Regions from separate parts of the Lysinibacillus sp. fls2-241-R2A-57 genome, predicted to be linked through region 3. Evidence: riboswitches for the same ligand, from Rfam matches in the RefSeq annotation. Region 3 holds a riboswitch; each other region holds the start of a gene.

Evidence for each region. Region 3 has a riboswitch for S-adenosylmethionine ahead of QRN68_RS07465 (bifunctional homocysteine S-methyltransferase/methylenetetrahydrofolate reductase). Riboswitches for the same ligand answer to the same signal wherever they lie in the genome.
Region 1: linked by a shared signal. The riboswitch ahead of QRN68_RS19285 (hypothetical protein) and the one ahead of QRN68_RS07465 (bifunctional homocysteine S-methyltransferase/methylenetetrahydrofolate reductase) in region 3 are both predicted to bind S-adenosylmethionine.
Region 2: linked by a shared signal. The riboswitch ahead of QRN68_RS13270 (O-acetylhomoserine aminocarboxypropyltransferase/cysteine synthase family protein) and the one ahead of QRN68_RS07465 (bifunctional homocysteine S-methyltransferase/methylenetetrahydrofolate reductase) in region 3 are both predicted to bind S-adenosylmethionine.
Region 4: linked by a shared signal. The riboswitch ahead of QRN68_RS20830 (methionine ABC transporter ATP-binding protein) and the one ahead of QRN68_RS07465 (bifunctional homocysteine S-methyltransferase/methylenetetrahydrofolate reductase) in region 3 are both predicted to bind S-adenosylmethionine.

Annotation. Positions count from the first base shown of each region.
Region 1 covers NZ_JARVRU010000136.1:1,642-5,312, reverse strand. Annotated here, with positions in the region: gene QRN68_RS19295 (gamma carbonic anhydrase) at 1-29, shown strand, start outside; gene metK (methionine adenosyltransferase) at 190-1,386, opposite strand; gene QRN68_RS19285 (hypothetical protein) at 1,420-1,644, opposite strand; SAM riboswitch class I at 1,711-1,828, opposite strand; gene pckA (phosphoenolpyruvate carboxykinase (ATP)) at 2,429-3,671, shown strand, end outside.
Region 2 covers NZ_JARVRU010000076.1:24,278-27,948, forward strand. Annotated here, with positions in the region: gene QRN68_RS13260 (DASS family sodium-coupled anion symporter) at 1-744, opposite strand, end outside; gene QRN68_RS13265 (glycerol-3-phosphate acyltransferase) at 939-1,571, opposite strand; SAM riboswitch class I at 1,947-2,060, shown strand; gene QRN68_RS13270 (O-acetylhomoserine aminocarboxypropyltransferase/cysteine synthase family protein) at 2,177-3,478, shown strand.
Region 3 covers NZ_JARVRU010000036.1:34,973-38,643, reverse strand. Annotated here, with positions in the region: gene QRN68_RS07475 (globin-coupled sensor protein) at 1-161, shown strand, start outside; gene QRN68_RS07470 (protoporphyrinogen oxidase) at 345-1,733, shown strand; SAM riboswitch class I at 1,860-1,959, shown strand; gene QRN68_RS07465 (bifunctional homocysteine S-methyltransferase/methylenetetrahydrofolate reductase) at 2,046-3,671, shown strand, end outside.
Region 4 covers NZ_JARVRU010000152.1:10,341-14,011, reverse strand. Annotated here, with positions in the region: gene QRN68_RS20850 (arsenate reductase family protein) at 247-603, shown strand; gene gcvH (glycine cleavage system protein GcvH) at 704-1,084, shown strand; gene QRN68_RS20840 (toprim domain-containing protein) at 1,265-1,606, shown strand; gene QRN68_RS20835 (thioredoxin family protein) at 1,621-1,923, shown strand; SAM riboswitch class I at 1,986-2,089, shown strand; gene QRN68_RS20830 (methionine ABC transporter ATP-binding protein) at 2,199-3,227, shown strand; gene QRN68_RS20825 (methionine ABC transporter permease) at 3,217-3,671, shown strand, end outside.

The DNA.
Region 1 (3,671 bases), on a different contig from region 3:
ATAAATCTCTTCAAACAAAAAATAAATAGCTAAATTGAAGCAACTCCACGTTTTCTTGGACAACCAAGCTATACATAGTTGTCATTAGGAGCTAATTTTTTCAAAAAAACAGTAAAAGGGGCTATTAGAACACCAAGCCCCTTACTGTAAAATAATTTTATAGCTATTGCATTATTTTAGCTAAATAATTTATAGCCCTGCTTTTTCTTGTAATGCGGCAGCTTTGTCTGTTTGTTCCCAAGGTACATTTAAGTCCGTACGACCGAAGTGACCATATGCTGCAGTTTGCTTATAAATAGGGCGACGAAGGTTAAGCATTTTAATAATCCCTGCTGGGCGTAAATCGAATAGCTCGCGCACCCATTCTACAATTTCATTTTCCTTAACTTTCCCTGTCCCAAATGTATCCACAGCAATAGATACTGGTTGAGCAACACCAATTGCATAAGCAAGTTGTACTTCAGCACGTTCTGCTAAGCCTGCTGCTACGATATTTTTTGCCACATAGCGTGCTGCATATGCCGCTGAACGGTCTACCTTAGTTGCGTCTTTACCAGAGAAAGCACCTCCACCATGACGTGCATAGCCACCGTATGTATCAACGATGATTTTACGTCCTGTTAGACCAGCATCACCTTTTGGACCACCTATTACGAAACGACCAGTTGGGTTGATGAAATATTTAGTATTGGCATCTAGTAATTCACTTGGAACAACTGGAGTAATAACGAATTCTTTTAAGTCGGCTTGAATTTGTTCAAGCGTTGCTTCTTCATCGTGCTGTGTTGAAATGACAATCGTATCTACGCGTACTGGTACATTGTTTTCATCATATTCAACCGTTACTTGCGTTTTTCCGTCTGGACGTAAATATGCAAGTTCGCCAGATTTACGTGCTTCCGTTAAACGACGAGCCAATTTATGCGCTAAACTGATTGGTAATGGCATAAGCTCTGGTGTTTCGTTACATGCATAGCCGAACATTAAGCCTTGGTCACCTGCGCCAATTGCTTCAATGTCAGCGTCTGTCATAGAACCTTCACGCGCCTCTAAAGCTTGGTCTACACCTTGAGCAATATCAGGTGATTGTTCGCCAATAGCAACAAGTACTGCTAAGTTTTCAGCATCAAAACCATATTTTCCACGAGTGTAACCGATTTCTGCTACAGTATCACGGACGATACCTTTAATATCTACATATGTAGAAGTAGTAATTTCTCCTGCTACTAATACTAAGCCTGTTGTTACAGTTGTTTCACATGCAACACGTGCATTTGGATCTTCTGCTAAAATAGCATCTAAAATGGCATCCGAAATTTGGTCACAAATTTTGTCTGGATGTCCTTCTGTTACACTCTCTGATGTAAACAGTCGACGGTTTGTCATTTGGTTTTCCTCCTATTACGCTTACAATATTATTTACGAATAACGGTACTCATTACCCATGTCAAGTCTGCCCCTAAGGATCGAACTCTCAAGCCGTTGTTGCTGTCGCTTCGCTTTCGCACAGAAAACATTTTGTTGCTGTCGCTTCGCTTTCGCACAGAAAACATTTGCTGATTGTAACACGAGGATTTTTGAAAGATCCGTCATTATAATAAGGAAAGAATTACACATACTTACCTTTACATTCGTTTTTAACAATAAAAAAATCCTTTTCTCACGCTTACTTAACATGAGGAAAGGAAATAATGACTTCGTAACCTTTCACTCTTATCGTTCAAGGGGTTTCCCTTGCATCAGGTTGGCACCAACGCATGTCGTGAAATAGTTCATGCAGGTTGCCGGGTTTCATAGGGCCTGACCCTCCACCAGCTCGGGATAAGAGTATCCGTTCAATATATCATAATACGTAAAAGGTCGAACGTTGTCAAATATTTTTGTTGTATTCTCCATCTTTTGGTGATGCGTCCAAAATAATCCCTACTCTCCACCTCACATCATGTGTTAACATATGTGTGACCCTTTAATCTTCATTCAGCAAATGTTTTCTGTAGCGAAAGCAAATTGTCAGCTACAATGTTGTTTTTGTAGCGAAAGTGGATCGTTAGCTATGGAATATTGCCATCTCTACATGTGGTGGATGAATATAGTTGTAGCCCCTTTTCAGTCGGTGACAAGCTCCGTCTGATAAAAACCAGCTTAGAACTTCACATCCTGTGCGAACCTCATGTTGGCAAAAATCTTCCAAATGCAATTTAGCTATGACGGAAGTGATTGTGTAATCACTTGATTATAAATAGGGTAAAAAGCATTCTTAAAACGAATAAATTAACTTTTTGTCGTTTTCTTGAAAAGTAATAAAATCTCAAAAATAATTTCTGAATTAGTATAGATTATTTAAGCAATTGTGTTATACTATTTTTGAAATTAAGAAAATCTCCCTTAGACTCATGGGAATACTATAAAAAAGGATGGTATTTAATCGATGAATTCAGTAGAAATTGCAAACGAACTGAAGGAATTATTAAACGGCGGTAACATTAATGTTCAACTTTCAGTAGCTCAATTAGCTGAAAAGGCTACATCTCGTGGTGAAGCTATGTTAACAGTAGATGGTGCTGTTCGTGCAGAAACTGGAAAATATACTGGTCGTTCACCTAAAGATAAATATACAGTAGAAGAAGAAAGCACAAAAGATAAAATTGACTGGGGAAAAGTAAATCAACCAATTTCTTCTGAAGTGTTCGATAACTTATATGTAAAAGTAGTAAAATATTTGAAAGAACGTGACGAATTATTCGTATTCAAGGGCTTTGCTGGTGCTGACAAAGATTCACAATTAAGCATCCAAGTAATCAATGAATACGCTTGGCACAATCTTTTCTCTCATCAATTATTCATCCGTCCAACTGAAGAAGAATTAGCTTCTCATGTTGCTGACTTCACAGTGATCTCAGCTCCTAACTTTAAAGCAGACCCTGCTATCGATGGCACAGCTTCTGAAACATTCATCATTGTATCACTTGAAAAGAAAATCATCCTAATCGGTGGTACTGAATATGCTGGAGAAATCAAAAAATCTATTTTCGGTATTATGAACTACTTATTACCGCAACAAGGTATCCTTTCAATGCACTGCTCAGCAAACGTTGGTGAAGCTGGTGATGTTGCATTATTCTTCGGTTTATCTGGTACTGGTAAAACTACTTTATCAGCTGATCCTGACCGTAAGCTTATCGGTGACGATGAACACGGTTGGTCTGATAATGGTGTGTTCAACATTGAGGGCGGTTGCTATGCAAAAACAATTAATCTTTCAGCTGAAAAAGAACCAGAAATCTACAACGCAATCCGCTTCGGTTCTGTTCTAGAAAACGTAGCTGTTGATCCAGAAACTCGAGTTTGTGACTATGATAATGGTTCATTAACAGAAAATACACGTGTAGCTTATCCAATCCAATACATTGAAAATATTGTAGATCCATCTGTTGCAGGTCACCCAAAAACAATCATCTTCTTAACAGCTGATGCATTTGGTGTATTACCTCCAATCAGTAAATTAACAAAAGAGCAAGCAATGTACCACTTCCTTAGCGGTTTCACATCTAAACTTGCTGGTACAGAACGTGGTGTAACAGAGCCAGAACCAGTATTCTCAACTTGCTTCGGTTCTCCATTCCTTCCACTTCCAGCAACAGTTTATGCTGAAATGTTAGGTCAAAAAATTG
Region 2 (3,671 bases), on a different contig from region 3:
CACTGACATGATGATTGAGAAGGGGGCAGCGTAAAGTAACCAAGCACCCCAAGAAATATCCACACCAAACTGTTCTTTGATGAAATTTAAAGCGACCATATTTTGAGCTGCCGCCGTTTTAATACCGATATTCCAAATGGAGACAGCTTGCACAGAGGTAATGACAAGTAAAGCAGCAAGTCGACTATCACGTGGTAAACCAAATGCTGCTACCATTCCTAGTAGTATTGGCACAACTGCGCCTGCACGTGCAGTAGCAGAAGGGACAAAGAATGCGAGTGCTATCGATACTAAAATAGCACCGCATACAATGGCTTTTGTTTTTGTCCCAACTAGTGAAAGTATCCATAGCGCAAGACGTTTATGTAAATTGGTAATTTGCATAGCTGCTGCTAGGAAAAGAGCTGCGGCTACTAGTGCAACTGCAGAATTGCTAAACCCGCTTAATGCCAATTTTAGCGCTTCTGATGTTCCAAGTTGTGTCGTTGGATCTTCCATTGACGGAGCTAGACCTAATAAAATTGTAACGAGTGCAATAATCATGGTAGAGCTAACGGGATAGGATACTGCTTCTGTAACCCAAAGGATGACTGCGAAAGCTAAGATGGCCAAGGCTCGTTGTCCAGCTATAGGTAAATCGCCGTTGTTAGGTAAAAAAGTAATGATAATCAGTGAAGCAAAGGCTAATCCAATCCAGAGCGGTTTCAAATTACGTTTCGGTTTTGCTTGTTCAGAAGTAGACATACTTTTTTCATCCTTTCTTCTATCAATAACTATTATTTTCCATAACATCGGCTAGTAATATGCTTTTTTAAGAAAGTAATTTGTATATTTATTGTAAATAAAAATCTTATATGAAATACTCTCTAGTTATAGCAATAATAGGCGATTGCGAGAAAATATGTGGTCATAGAAAGGACAAAAACCCTAAAGTAATATTATTTCTTTTTCTTAAATGCAGAAGTCACTTTTGGCTCAGTTCCCTGAATTAAGCGTTTGATATTTTCGATATGCAAAATGATTGCTATGCTAAAAAGTAGTAGAGCTATAATCGTTGGGCCTACTCCAGGAATCCATAAATATGTTGCTGTACAAAAAACAAGATAAAATTCAAGTACACCGACAATTAAATAGTTCGTCACGAAAGAAAAAATAACAAATAAAATAAGTGCAAATAAACCAATTTTCCAATCAACTGCAAGTAATATTCCTATGATTGATGCAGTTCCTTTACCGCCATTGAAGCCCATGTGAAATGGAAAATTATGACCTAGGATGACACCAGCAGCTATGACATAGCTTAAGAACCAAACTTGTACTTCTGTTAAGTGTGTTGCATCTGCTAGATAGAAATGGGCGCCTATAATAGCTGCTACACCTTTACCGATATCGATAAGTGCAACTAATACGCCGTATTTCCATCCAAGAGAAAGAGTTGCATTGGAAGCACCTGCATTGCCATGCCCAGTCTTTTTTAAATCTACCCCGGATAAAAACTGCGCTACTTTAGAGCCGTGGATACAGCCAATTAAATAACCAACAAGTAGAAAAATGATAACGGCTTTTACCATAAAAGTCCTCCTTTCGAAATAAATAGGCTCATCACCATAACGTGGGATTGATTTCCGTTCCGGCTGGGCGCATTGCTGTCGCTGTCGCTACGCTTTCGCACAGATAAACAATGCGTCCGGATTTTTGAATTGTGCCCGTACAATTCATTCCGCTTTCAGAGGTGGGGGTCTTCTACTGAATGAAGATAAATGGCATACGTTTTAACAAATTTCATCCCAAACTTTTGGTGATAAACCAATAAATACTAAAATAGTGTATGCGTTCGTAATACGTATATAAACAGACAGAAGTTTCGGAAAAAATAAAATTTTAGTGTTGACAGAAAAAAAGTCTGTGTTTATACTTTGTAACAACGATGGAAATTGAATCACATACTCTTATCAAGAGCGGCGGAGGGATAGGCCCTATGATGCCCGGCAACCAGTAAGTGACAAACTTGCTAAGGTGCTAATTCCTACAGATTCTTACTTGGATCTGGCAGATAAGGGGAGGAAAACTTGCAACCGCAACCCTCTTCTTACTGAAGAGGGTTTTTGTTTTCTACTGAAAAAATCCTCCTCATCTCCGGTACCATCGTAAAAAAATAACCATTTGGAGGTATATAATGACAAATTTTAAACCAGAAACATTGCTGTTACACGGTGGCCAGGAGCCAGACCCGGTAACAGGATCTCGTACAGTGCCCGTATATCGCTCAACGGCATTCGTTTTTAAAGACACTGCTCATGCGCAACGTCTTTTTGCCTTAGAGGAAGCTGGCAATATTTACACACGAATTACAAACCCAACTGTAGATGTTTTTGAAAAACGCGTCGCTTTATTAGAAGGCGGTACAGCAGTGGTAGCACTTTCATCTGGTGCAGCAGCTATTGCATTTTCAATTTTAAATCTTGCAGGGGCAGGGGATGAAATTGTCGCAGCTAGCTCTTTATATGGAGGTACTTATAACTTATTTGCCAATACACTACCAAACTACGGTATTAAAACGAATTTTGTAGATGAAACAAATCCAGAAAATTTCCGAGCAGCTATTACTGATAAAACAAAAGCGGTGTTCGCTGAAATTTACGGTAACCCAAGTTTAAAAGTGCTAGACATCGAAGCAGTAGCGAATATAGCACATGAAAACGGCTTACCATTAATTATTGATAGCACATTTGCTTCACCATATGGCTCTACACCAATTGACTACGGTGCAGATATCGTCGTTCATTCCGCAACAAAATGGATTGGCGGACATGGTACAACTTTAGGCGGCGTTGTAGTAGATGCAGGAAAGTTTGATTGGACTCGTGGACGTTTCCCAGGCTTTACTGAGCCAGATGCTTCTTATCACGGTTTGCGTTATGGTATTGACACAGCAGAGGCTGCATTTGCCACAAAACTGCGTGTACAATTACTACGCGACTTTGGACCAACGTTGAGTGCAGATGCAGCATTTAATTTATTACAAGGTTTAGAAACGCTTCATTTGCGTATTCCAAAACACAATGAAAATGCATTGGCAGTAGCTGAATATTTACGAAACCACCCATCTGTGGAATATGTAAATTACAATGGCTTAGAAGATTTTCCTACTCATGATTTAGCAAAAAAATATTTGAGAAATGGCTTCGGTTCAGTGCTTACATTCGGTATTAAAGGTGGACGTGAAGCAGGGCGTAAACTAATTGATAGTGTGAAATTATTCTCGCACGTAGCAAATGTAGGGGATGCCAAATCATTAATTATTCATCCGGCATCTACTACGCATCAGCAACTATCAGCTGAAGAGTTAATCCAAACTGGCGTAACCGAGTCGCTCATTCGCTTATCAATCGGTTTAGAGGCAGTAGAGGACATTATTGCAGATTTAGAACAAGCTATTGAACAAGTAACAGCTTCTCAACAAACAATAGAAGCTTAATGAAAATTGGCTAATGTTGTAGCGTTTACGTATTTTCTCATTCGATAGGCCTCATTTGGTAATACGTAAAACGTTGCGGCATCAACCGCTTGCCTCATTCGGTAAGATATTTGAAAATATTCACGAATAATACCTAGTAATTTTATAAGTATTATTGATTTATTTAAATCCTTGTATTATACTAGGAAATAAG
Region 3 (3,671 bases):
CCAAAATATTAGATTCTATGACAGAAGCTAAAGAACAAAATGATTGTATGGAAAAAGAGGTTCTAGCGATAGCGGAAATTCTCAATGAATTAGGGATTGCCTTTGGTGAGGTAACAAGTTCTGCTGAAAAATTAGCGAATATTACACAGAATTTAAATTAATTAAGAAAATGCCAAAGAACATAACGGCACCGCACACTTTAGGGCTAAGGTTAATAGAAAAAGAATGGGGCTATCCAGTACGCTGGGTAGCTCCATTTTTGCTAAATTTGTAAAGGGTTTAGCATAATTTTTAAGAAAAAAAGTTTATACTAAATAAAGAACTAAAAATAGGGGCGGTTTAATATGAAAACAGTTGTTGTATTAGGTGGCGGAATTACAGGATTGTGTACAATGCATTATTTGCAACGTCAGGTTCGGGAGAAAAACGTAGATGTTAAGCTTGTACTTGTTGAAAAAAATACATACCTTGGTGGCAAACTTCACTCTGCATATGAACAAGGCTTCATTATGGAAACAGGAGCAGATTCTATTGTAGCGCGTCATAAAGGTGTCATGGAGTTAGTAGAGGAACTTCATTTTGAACAAAATCTTGTGTACAACGAAACAGGTATTTCATATATTTACACAAACAATGAGCTTCATGCCATCCCAGCTGACTCAACGTTCGGTATTCCAATGAGCTTACAATCTCTTGAGGAAAGCACGCTTGTATCAGAAGAGGGGAAAAAGGTAGCATTAAATGATTTAACAATGCCAAATGAAAGATTTACAAAGGAAAGCTCTATTGGGGAATTTTTAACATATTATTTAGGTGAGGAGCTTGTTCAAAACCAAATAGCACCAGTACTTGCAGGTGTATATTCGGGAGATTTAAATCAACTTTCTATTGCTTCCACTTTACCGTATTTAATCGATTATAAAAATGAATACGGTAGTATTATTAAAGGTTTCGATGCAAACAGAGAGCAGTTTGCGAAAGCCGCAAATAAAAAATTTATTTCATTTAAAAATGGTTTATCGTCATTAATTGATCGACTTGAAGAAACATTAACGGATGTAGAAATTATTAAAGGAATTGCTACGACAAGTGTTAAAAAGCAGGAGAATCAATACTCGGTTACATTAGCAAACGATAAATTGATTGAAGCAGATCATATTGTTTTGGCACTTCCTAATGACTCAGTACAAAACTTGTTGCAAGATGAATCATTGAACGGCTATTTTGAACAATTCAATACTGCATCAGCCATTACGATTTACTTAGGATTTGATGTACCTGACCATAGATTACCAGCAGATGGAACAGGTTATATTGTTTCGCATAATTCTGATGTTATATGTAATGCAGCAACGTGGACAAGTCGCAAGTGGAAACACACTTCTGCAGAAGGAAAATTACTTGTGCGACTTTTTTATAAAAGCATTAACCCTGCGTATGAGAGATTGCGTATGATGACAGATGAAGAGTTAGCAGCTGTTGCTCTAGAGGATGTAAGAAAAAGCTTAGGCATTGAGGAAAAACCAACTGTTGTCGATGTAACAAAATGGATTGACCAAATGCCGAAGTATGATTTGGCACATCGTGAAGCGTTGCAAGGTCTAGTGCGAGAGCTTGAGAACAACTATCCAAATCTATCAATAGCGGGATGTTCTTATTTTGGAGTAGGCATAGGTGCTTGTATTCAAAACGGGAAAAAAATTGGCGAGGAACTTGCTGAAAAACTATTGTAATTGCTTAATAAAATCAAAATATAATGTTTTTTTAGTAGAAAATATCTTTTGTTCAGTGAAATAGTCTTGACTCAATCGTTCGTAAACGATATGATTCTTTTAATTATTTAAAAAATTCATAATACATTCTTATCAAGAGAAGCTGAGGGACTGGCCCTATGAAGCTTCAGCAACCAACTTTTTGTCAGGTGCTAAATCCAGAAGACCTATGTGTCGAAGATGAGAAGGAAAAACAATTACGAAACGTAAAAGCCTTCTTTTTTTGAAAGAAGGCTTTTTTATTTTAGAGATAAGGGAAGAGAGGCTAGTTTTATGGGATTGCTTGAAAAGTTAAAAACGAATGTTCTTACAGCAGATGGTGCAATTGGTACGCTTTTATATGGCTATGGCTTGGAGTACTGCCATGAGGAAATGAATGTTCAGAGACCGGAATTAATTGAAAAGATTCATAGAGAATATATAGCAGCTGGAGCCGATATTATTCAAACGAACACATACGGAGCTAATGCCATAAAATTAGCCCGCTATGGATTAGAATCACGAGTGCAGCAGTTTAATGAAGCCGCTATTACGATTGCTAAACGAGCGGCAGCAGATGGTGGACAATTTGTTTTGGGTACTATTGGAGGAATCCGTGGTATTCGAAAGAGTGATGCAACATTAGAGGAAATTTTAGCAACGGTTGAAGAGCAAGCAACGGTTCTACTTGCAGGAAATCCAGATGGTCTTTTACTTGAAACATATTATGATTTTGAAGAGCTGGCAGCAACTTTAACAATGCTACGAGCTAAAACAAAATTACCGATTATTGCTCAAGTTTCTATGCATGAACCAGGAGTTTTGCAAAATGGAATGAGTTTAAATAACGCTTTACATGAACTTGAAGCGCTAGGTGCTGATATCGTAGGTGTTAACTGTCGCTTAGGTCCACACCATACTATTCAAGCATTTGAAGGTGTAGAGCTTCCTGAAAAAGCATTTATGTCAGCGTATCCGAATGCATCGCTACTTGATTTAGAGGATGGCCGTGTCGTTTATGAATCAGAGGCAGATTATTTTGGGCGAGCAGCTGTAGCACTTCGTGATCAGGGGGTGCGTTTAATCGGTGGCTGCTGTGGTACGACACCAAAGCATATTGCTGCAGTGAAAAAGTACTTAGAGGAGCTATCTCCAGTAGAGGAAAAGTACGCGAAGCCAGAAAAAGTTGAGGTTTTACGTGAGGCAGAGCCACCAAATTATGAGCCATTACATGTAAAAGCAAAACGTGAACGCTCAGTTATAGTGGAGTTAGATACACCAAGGCATTTAGAAATTGAAGGCTTTATTGAAGGCGCTGAAAAATTATATGAGGCTGGCGCAGATGTAGTCATGATGGCTGATAATTCACTGGCATCACCAAGGATTAGTAATATTGCAATGGGTGCCTTACTGAAAGAAGCACATGGGGTACGACCGTTGACACATATAACTTGCCGAGATCGTAATTTAATTGGTCTTCAATCACATTTAATGGGATTAAATGCTCTAGGGATTCATGATATTTTAGCGGTTACTGGAGATCCAACAAAGGTAGGTGATTTCCCAGGTGCGACTAGCGTTTATGACGTATCTTCAATGGAACTAATCCAATTAATAAAACAGTTAAATGAAGGTGTATCGTTCTCAGGAAAACCACTTCGTAAAAAGGCGAATTTCTCTGTAGCGGCAGCGTTTAACCCTAATGTACGTGTGCTGGATCGCGCTGTATCTCGATTAGAAAAGAAAATTGAACATGGGGCAGATTATTTTATTTCGCAGCCTGTTTATACAAAGGAAAAAATTGTGGAAATTTACGAGGCGACAAAGCATTTAGAAACACCTATATATATAGGTATTATGCCAGTAACGAGCTATAAAAGTGCGGAGTTCTTACATCATGAAGTACCAGGCATCAAACTA
Region 4 (3,671 bases), on a different contig from region 3:
GGACAAAACTATGTTGTTGCGACATGTAAGAAAATACGCGCTACATCGATTGATTGATTTCCGTTCCAGCTGGACGCCCCAACAGGAAAGCCCTCAGCCGGAACGGAAATCAACCCCACGCTATGGAAGTGATGAGCTATTAATTGTTTCATTTTGGTTCGTAACGGTTATGATGGTATACTACAGACAAATGAGGGAGACGCTGAAAATTTAGCGCCCTGAAAACGATAGTAGAGGAGCCTTTAAATGACGATTCAATTTATTCATTATCCGAAATGTACTACTTGTAAAAAAGCTCAAAAATGGCTAGATGAAAATGAGATTTCATATGAAGAGGTACACATTGTCGAACAACCGCCTACAAAGGACGAATTAACAAGCTTATGGCAAGCGAGTGGGTTGCCATTAAAGAAATTTTTCAATACTTCTGGTATGAAATATCGTGAGCTTGGTTTGAAGGATAAGCTAGCTGAAATGCCTGAGGAGGAGCAGCTTGAACTGCTTGCTTCAGATGGTATGTTGATTAAACGACCGGTCGTAACAGATGGAAAAAAAGTTACTTTAGGGTTTAAAGAATCAGATTTTGAGCAAGCTTGGAAATAACCGCTTTTAACTTCTTTCAGTATAATTGATTCTTGTTTTTATGGTAGAAGTATGGCACACTGAAGATGAATATATTACATATTTATGGAGGGGTTTTTGCATGAGCACACCAAAAGACTTACGTTACTCTGAAGAGCATGAATGGGTAAAATTAGAAGATGGTAAAGTACGTATCGGTATTTCTCACTTCGCACAATCTGAACTTGGAGATATCGTTTTCGTTGAGCTTCCACAAGTTGGCGACGAAATCAAAACAGATGATCCATTCGGTAGTGTAGAATCTGTAAAAACAGTTTCTGAATTATACGCACCAATCTCAGGTACAGTAGTTGAAGTAAATGCAGATTTAGAAGATAGCCCAGAATTCGTTAATGAATCACCATATGAAAAAGCATGGATGATCGTTGTAGAGCCTGCTGATGCATCAGAAGTTGAAAAACTTATGACAGCTGAGCAATACGAAGAAATGATTGCTGAATAAGACAAGCCCTAATAAAAAAACGTCGGAAATCACCGGCGTTTTTTATTATCTTCATTCCTTCCACCACGTTGGGGAGAAGAATGCAGTTGAAGTCCCTTATCAATGGGTGTCTTATATGATCATCGACAGAGTGTTATGGATATAATGAGCATAAGGGATATGTCTAATGGGGGTGGCGTGATGTTCGAGGGAAAATGCTTAATTGTCGAAGGGCGTTCGGATAAACTTCAAATTAAACCTATTTTAAGTGAAGATGTTATAATCCTTTGTACGAATGGTACAATTGGAGTTCATCAATTAGAAGAGTTACTGGATCCATATGAGGGCTGTGAGCTTTATACATTCTTTGATGCAGATACATCGGGTGATAAGCTACGGGCATTAATGGACAGACATTATCCAGAGGCTGAGCATTTACGTACGATGCCGACATATAAGGAAGTTGAGACAACTCCGAGAAAGGTGTTAGCGATGATATTGCTTCGTGCACACTTCTCAATCCATAATAAATATATTTTGTAAGGTTGCGTGAAAAGATGGAAGAATGGTCAAAAGAGCAGTGGGACACGGCTGTACAGTCCGGTGAAAAGGCTGCCTTTTATTTATATACACCTATGTGTGGAACGTGTGCAGTTGCCTCGAAAATGATGACGATTGTCGAGCAATTACTACCACATTTACAGGTTGGTAAAGCGAATATTAATTTTATAGAGCACATAGCTTTTGATAATAAAATCGAAAGTGTACCATGTTTACTCGTTTGTGATGGCAAAAAAGTGATAGAAAAGGTTTATGCCTTTCAATCCGTACCATTTTTATACGAATTATTAAAAAAATAAATTGACGGAGCTTTACTCGCGTGGTAAAGTACGAATATATTAAAAAATATAAATATATCGAACTCTTATAAAGAGTGGCGGAGGGAAGTGCCCTATGAAGCCCGGCAACCATCACAAAGTGAAAAGGTGCCAAATCACCCAAAGATTTATCTTTGACAGATGAGAGAACGGTTTAGCGTATAAGTTACGTGACCCCTTCTACTTGTCTATAAAGTGAAGGGGTTTTTTTACTTCCTTCAGCGGGTGACACGGATATGAGAAAAGGAGAATTCGCTATGATCCAGCTGCAAAATATTACGAAGAAATACAAAACTGCGAATGGCGAATTAACAGCAGTCAAAGACGTCAACCTTTCTATTAACAAAGGTGAAATTTTTGGCATTATCGGCTATAGTGGCGCTGGTAAAAGTACGATGATTCGCTTATTAAACGGTTTAGAAAAACCTACATCTGGTACGGTGACGGTTAACAATCAAGAATTTTCATCTATAAAGGGGCAAAAGCTCAGAGATGCTAGACAAAAGGTCAGTATGATTTTCCAGCATTTTAATTTACTTTGGTCTAGAACTGTTGAGGAAAATATCGCTTTCCCACTAGAAATCGCAGGTGTTCCAAAGGCACAACGTGAAGCGCGAGTGAATGAATTGATCACACTTGTTGGCTTAGGGGGGCGCGCTAAGGCGTATCCATCACAGCTATCAGGGGGACAAAAGCAACGTGTAGGTATCGCTCGCGCCCTTGCTAATAATCCAGAGGTATTGTTATGTGATGAGGCAACATCTGCACTCGATCCGGAGACAACAGATGCTATCCTTGATCTTCTAGTCGATATTAATGAACGATTAGGTCTAACGATCGTATTAATTACACATGAAATGCACGTTATTCGCAAAATTTGTCATCGTGTAGCGGTTATGGAAGCTGGAGAAATTGTAGAACGTGGTGAAGTATTACAAGTATTCCAAGCTCCACAAGCGGTCATTACGAAAAAATTCGTTTCTCAAATTACAGATACGAAAGAAACACAGGAAACAGTGGCACAAATTAAAGCAAATTACCCTACTGGACAACTTGTCAAACTAGTTTTTGTAGGTGAAAAAACAGAGCAACCTGTAATTTCACATCTTGTGAAACAGTTTGATGTGGAAGTAAGCATTGTACATGGTAATATTTCGCAAACGAAAAATGGTGCGTACGGCACACTTATTGTGCAAATAGACGGCTCGAAGGCGAATATTGCGGATGCACTTAACTACTTAAATACAGTCGAAGTACAAACGGAGGTGATTGCAAATGCTAACTAGTCTCTTTCCGAATGTCGACTGGGAAAAAATGTGGGAAGCTACGTATCAAACATTGTACATGACAACGATCTCTACAGTGATCACATTTATTCTTGGATTAGCGATTGGGATCTTATTATTTTTATCAAGTCCAAACCAACTATGGGCGAATAAAATTGTTAACTTTTTAACAAGTTCGATTGTTAACATTTTCCGTTCGATCCCATTTATCGTATTAATCATTTTATTAATCCCATTTACGAAATTTTTACTTGGCACAATTCGCGGAGCAAACGCAGCTTTACCAGCATTAATTATTGGTGCTGCACCATTCTATGCACGAATGGTATTAATTGCATTACGTGAAATTGATAAGGGTGTTATTGAAGCAGCTCGTTCAATGGGCGCTAAAACGTCAACGATTATTTGGAAAGTATTAATTCCCGAATCGTTACCAGCACTTAT